2 regions of the Priestia sp. LL-8 genome follow, and region 1 is predicted to be linked to the other one. Evidence: riboswitches for the same ligand, from Rfam matches in the RefSeq annotation. Region 1 holds a riboswitch; the other holds the start of a gene.

Region 1 (3,160 bases):
TTGTACTGGAGTCTCTTGCTTCTGGAACTCCTGTAGTGGCAGCAAATGCAGGAGGCGTTAAACAGATGGTTCAGCACGGGCGAAACGGCTACCTTTGCAAACCTCACTCCTTAGAAGAATTCAGTTCGGCTATTACAGATTTACTCGATGATTTGCATCAGCGGCTTCACTTTGGCCATGCAGCGAGACAATATGCTCTTACTCAATCATGGGACGCCATTTTTCAGCATTTGCTTTCAGAATATGAAGGTGTCGTAGAAAAATCTGCTGCAGGTATTCAGTGGGCATAAAAAAAAATCTCCGTTTTCACGGAGATTTTTTTTATTATTTAGCTAAAGCTTGAGTTTTTAATGCTTCCGCTTTGTCTGTGAACTCCCAAGGAAGCTCTACATCCGTACGACCAAAGTGGCCGTAAGCTGCTGTTTGCTTATAAATTGGGCGACGTAAATCAAGCATTTTAATGATGCCTGCTGGACGTAGGTCAAAGTTTTTGCGTACTACGTCTACTAGTACTTCTTCAGAAACTTTTCCTGTACCGAATGTATCAATTGAAATAGATACTGGCTGTGCAACACCAATTGCATATGCTAGTTGTACTTCACATTTATCAGCAAGATCAGCTGCTACAATGTTTTTCGCAACATAACGAGCTGCATAAGCTGCTGAACGGTCTACTTTTGTTGCGTCCTTACCAGAGAATGCACCGCCGCCGTGACGAGCATATCCGCCGTAAGTATCAACGATAATTTTACGACCAGTTAAACCAGCATCTCCTTGAGGACCGCCGATTACGAAACGTCCTGTTGGGTTAATGAAATACTTTGTATTTTCATCAATTAACTCGTTTGGAACAACTGGATTAATAACATATTCTTTTAAGTTACGCTGAATTTGCTCTAACGTTACTTCTGGGTGATGCTGAGTTGAAATAACAATTGTATCGATGCGAACAGGTTTGTTGTTTTCATCATATTCAACTGTTACTTGTGTTTTACCATCCGGGCGAAGGTAAGGAAGAATTTCTTCTTTACGTACTTCTGTTAGACGGCGAGCAAGTTTATGAGCTAATGAAATTGGAAGAGGCATTAATTCTTTTGTTTCGTTACATGCGTAACCAAACATTAACCCTTGGTCTCCAGCTCCGATTGCTTCGATTTCTTCATCTGACATTTGACCTTCACGTGCTTCTAACGCTTGGTCTACACCAGCAGCGATATCAGCTGACTGCTCGTCGATAGATGTTAATACTGCACAAGTTTCAGCATCAAATCCGTATTTTGCACGAGTATAGCCAATTCCTTTAATTGTTTCACGAACTGTTTTAGGAATATCCACGTAAGTAGAAGTTGTAATTTCACCACTTACTAAAACTAAACCAGTTGTTACGCTTGTTTCACAAGCAACACGAGCATTTGGATCCTTTGCTAGGATAGCATCAAGAATTGAGTCAGAAATTTGGTCACAAATTTTATCGGGATGTCCCTCTGTAACAGATTCTGACGTGAACAGACGACGTTGTGTTGACATCAGTTTTCCTCCTTATAAATACGATACATTGTGATACGGTACTCATTCCCTTATTTTCATTACACGTTAAAAAATATAAAAAAACCTTTCCTTGTATCGAGGAAAGGTATCAAATTCTACATAAGCCTTTCACTCTTATCGATCAAGGTTGTGCCCTTGCATCAGGTTAGCACCTTATCGTCTACACAAAAAAATGACGATGGTTGCTGGGTTTCATAGGGCCTGTCCCTCCACCAGCTCGGGATAAGAGAGTATCCGTTCAAGGACATATAATACATGAAAAAGCGCTTCACTGTCAACAACATTCAAATGGAAATCATCTCTTTATGTTTGAATCTGTTTTAATGTAACATACTCAAATTCTGAAATAGTATACCTTATTAAGAATCATCACTAAGTTTGGTTAATAAGACAGATCAAAATGAAGCTTTCACTTAAAATAGCCTCACTTTTTTCGCTTCTAGCACATATACATGTGTCTAAAATAGGTATAACGTACATTTTTTTATAATGCACAAACATTTTTAGTTAAATAGTATAGAATAATTAAATAAATGTGTTATACTAATTATAAATTTCAAACATTAATGAATAAATAATAGCTAAAAAAGGAAGGTAGTGCACATGAGTACTGTTGATATGTCTATCGAATTAAATGGTTTGCTTCAATTAAAAACAACAAAACATCAATTATCTGTTCCACAACTTGTTGAAAAAATTCTAGCTCGACGCGAAGGGACGCTGACTTCTACAGGTGCTGTGTCAGTCGAAACCGGAAAATATACAGGTCGCTCTCCTTTAGATAAATTTATTGTAAGCGATGCTGTATCTTCAAAAACGGTTGAATGGGGACCTGTCAATCAGCCAATTTCTGCTCAGCGATTCGATGCGCTATACAAAAAAGTCTTAACCCACTTAAAGAAGCAGGATGAACTTTTTGTTTTTAATGGATATGCTGGAGCTGATAAAAAGTATCAGTTACCAATTCAAGTAGTTAATGAATTTGCATGGCATAACCTATTCGCTCAGCAGTTATTCATTCGCCCTTCAGCCGAACCAAAAACAAATGATGATGTGAAGCCGTTTACAATTGTAGCAGCTCCAACGTTCAAAGCTGACCCTGAAACAGACGGGACGAATTCTGAAACCTTCATTATTCTTTCGTTAGAGCGACGTATTGTGCTAATTGGAGGAACTGAATACGCTGGTGAAATGAAAAAATCTATTTTCTCAGTGATGAACTTCTTGCTTCCTCAAAACAATATTCTATCTATGCACTGTTCTGCTAACGTAGGAGAAGAAGGTGACGTTGCATTATTCTTTGGTTTATCTGGAACGGGTAAAACAACGCTTTCTGCTGATGCAAACCGTCGTTTAATCGGAGATGACGAGCACGGTTGGTCAAGCTCTGGTGTATTTAATATTGAAGGAGGATGCTACGCGAAGTGCATTCAACTTTCCGAAGAAAAAGAACCGCAAATTTTCAATGCAATTCGCTTCGGCGCCGTACTAGAAAATGTAGTGTTAAATCAAAATACGAAAGTAGCAGATTACAATGATAATAGTTTAACAGAGAATACTCGTGCCGCTTATTCAATTGACTCTATTGATAATACGGTATTGCCAAGCGTTG
Region 2 (3,160 bases), 880 kb from region 1:
GTCCCACAAGTTTTTGATACCAGTCGCAACGCCGCCGTTGCCGATTCCAAACACAATCATTAATAATCCAACTGCAATCATTAACACAATCGCTAAAATTTTAATAAGTGCAAACCAAAATTCCAGTTCACCATATGCCTTAACAGCTAAGAAGTTAACCGTTGTCATGATGACAAGCGCCGATAACGCCCAAATCCAGTTTGGTACATCCGGATACCAATACCCCATATAAATACCAACGGCTGTAATTTCAGCCATACATGTTACAACCCATAAAAACCAGTAGTTCCAACCTGTTAAATAACCAGCAAGCGGCCCTAAATAGTCGCGTGCGTACTTGCTGAATGAACCTGCAACAGGTTTTTGAATCGCCATTTCTCCAAGTGCTCTCATAATAAAAAACATAATCATTCCGCTAAATCCGTACGCCAATAATATTCCTGGTCCTGCTAATTTAATAGCAGATGCAGATCCAAGAAACAGCCCTACCCCTATGGCTGCTCCTAAGGACATCAGCGTCACATGTCTTTCTTCTAACCCGCGTTTCAATTCTTTCCCCTGAGTTTTCCCCTGCATAAACGTCTCCCCTTTTTCCAATCTGTCAAAACGAGATGAATACAGCCTTTTGTTAGCGCTTTCATATAAGTTTGTGCTAAAAGTCAGCTAGGCTATATATTTGTATTCTATCACCTTTCTCTCACTTTTCTTTTGTCGAAAAACGAAAAAATTATCTTATCATTTTGTTTAAACGCACAATTAGATGCAGACACTGCATTTTTACTATGTATTTATTATTGCACCTAAGTAATAGTATTTTTAAGAAATAGAAAAACGCCGACTCAACTCCGTCAGCGCATCGTTCATTTTATGCTTTTTTATAAAAACTAGCATTTATCTCGCGGGTTCAAAAGTTTTACAGCCAGGTTCTTCCGTTTCAGAAACATGGTGACTACTTTCAGGACTCACAACGTAAATGGACTCTGCACTGCATTTATTTCCGGACTTCCAATACATACACTCATTCACTTCACATAATACACCTTGTGCCACTGTTATCCCTCCTTTGCTTTTCTTATCTATTCACTACCCGAAATATAACGATTCTAACATTTTCATGCAAAAAAACCGCTTGTTTATCAAGCGGATCTTTTTATTGCGTGTGTTCAACATACTGTTTTTTAGCTAAATATAACTCACGGCTCAGCGTGATCCGCCGTTCTCTTAATTTCCTTAATTTAGCCTGAAATTGTTCGTTAGTTGGCTCTTCTTGAATCAAGCGATACGTAAAAGAAATATCTTCATTTAACTGTTTAAAATCTTCCCATATCTCTTGAACGAGGGCGGATTGTTTTTCTTCAAATGAACGACTTTGCTGCGTTTTTAGCGCGGCTAAGATTTCCTGCTGCCACGTTTCGTCTTTTATTTCTTTTGCTAATAAGTATAGATCTAAATAATCGTCAATGCATAAAGCCGTTTGTTTATTATTCAATGTCATCACCTTTTCTATACGAAATGTTTCTTCCTAAGAAGAGGGTTTCATCATAGAAAAAGATTCCTCTTCTTATCTGTCAGAGCTAGGCTATGCTGGAATTAGCACCATTCAATAATTGTGGTTGCTGAGGCTTCAAAGGGCCAGTCCCTCCACCTCTCTAGATAAGAATATTTCGCTTTTAAATTATTTCTGACTATTCTAATATGTTTTATAGGTTACGTCAATAGCTTTTCAATAAAAAGAAAAAAGAAGTAAAATATGGTATGATTTTATAAAGGATGGTGAGCACATGAAACGATATATGTTATCTGCTTTTTTGGGAAGCTTGCTGCTGCTTCTTAGCATTGCCTTTTCATCTACTTTCCACGTTGCAATTGTCAAAACAACCGGAAGCATTGGAGGGATTATTTTAGCAGCGGCGGCTCTGATTATGAACGCGCTTGAAGATCCCCCCTCCTCAGACAATACAGGTGGAGGAGCCGTTGAAGTACTAGATAAAGGCGCTGTTTGGGCTACTTATTTACTTTTACTTTCATTACCGAACCTCATCGCATGTATAACATCTTATGTTTTATGGACTCGCTGACATTCACTAACGTTACGGACGTTTTACCACCTGCAGGCTCATTGATATTTGTTTATCTACAAATCCAAGTTCACGATACACATGCTGTGCAAAATTCCCAGCATGAACGCTGAGTCTGATTTCAGGATATGCTTTGATAGACAATTCATTGATTGCTTTTTGCATTAACGGCTTGGCTAGACCTTGCCCGCGGTATTCCGGTACAACATATAATTCGTAGATAAAGCCAATTTCTTCTTTTGAAAAGAAGTCGGCGGATGGGCCGATAAGAACCCAGCCTGCGAGTTTATTTTCTTGTCTCGAAACTAAATAATAACAGCCTTTTTCAAGGGCATTACCAACTAATTCATTTACGCGTTCAGCTGACGGATGAAACTGCTTCATTGTTCCTTCAAACAGCGCATCAGCAGATTTCGTCCGAATTTCCTGTATTTCTTCTTCAGTAGCTTTTGCAATCATCACGATCTCTCCTTTTGTGTTCGTTTTCCACATGCGAGGATAAATTCCTGCAAAAAAAGTCTTCGCCTAAGCGAAGACTTTTATTTAAATTCAAAATGTTCTTGATGATTGCCTTGTTCGTCCGTCCAGTTAATCATAATGTCTAAACCTGCCGCTTTTCCAGGAACAGCAAAATTCGCATAGCGAAAACGTTGACCGCTTTTGCTTAAGTTAGACCTTTCAATAGGAGAAAACAAGCTGTATTTCGCCTTATTTTTTCCTTCGTGCCGAAAAGCTTGGACCTGCACGCGCTCTACATCTTTTCCAATGTTTGCAACGGTTAATCCATATGTATGATAGACGTTATTTTTCCACTTTAGCTGATTATCTCCCGTCATGCTCGCTTTTGTCAGTTCAACCGACCATTGTTCAGATGATTTCTTCATTGGAAGCTTCTCAATCGAAAGAGCGCTGACATGAATGTTTGCAAAAGCAAGCCAAACAAAACAAAAAGTGCTGACTGTATAAAATAGTCTTTTCATAGATTTTAATCTCCTTAGAAATTTTAGTAGTAGCATCTCCTATTCACTTAAAAATTATGATAAACGCTTTAACAAAAAAAGCCTCTCCATTTAGGAGAAGCT

Evidence for each region. A riboswitch is a leader RNA that binds a small molecule or an ion and turns the genes downstream of it on or off. The one in region 1 is predicted to bind S-adenosylmethionine.
Region 2: it holds a riboswitch for S-adenosylmethionine, as region 1 does, so the genes downstream of both, U9R83_RS19755 (hypothetical protein) here and metK (methionine adenosyltransferase) in region 1, are expected to answer to the same signal.

The regions. Positions count from the first base shown of each region.
Region 1 covers NZ_JAZAQH010000001.1:4,650,554-4,653,713, forward strand. The annotation lists gene U9R83_RS24240 (glycosyltransferase family 4 protein) at 1-290, shown strand, start outside; gene metK (methionine adenosyltransferase) at 325-1,527, opposite strand; SAM riboswitch class I at 1,660-1,777, opposite strand; gene pckA (phosphoenolpyruvate carboxykinase (ATP)) at 2,152-3,160, shown strand, end outside.
Region 2 covers NZ_JAZAQH010000001.1:3,767,123-3,770,282, forward strand. The annotation lists gene alaP (alanine permease AlaP) at 1-576, opposite strand, end outside; gene U9R83_RS19750 (DUF1540 domain-containing protein) at 892-1,050, opposite strand; gene U9R83_RS19755 (hypothetical protein) at 1,151-1,489, opposite strand; SAM riboswitch class I at 1,559-1,660, opposite strand; gene U9R83_RS19760 (hypothetical protein) at 1,782-2,078, shown strand; gene U9R83_RS19765 (GNAT family N-acetyltransferase) at 2,091-2,537, opposite strand; gene U9R83_RS19770 (hypothetical protein) at 2,618-3,058, opposite strand.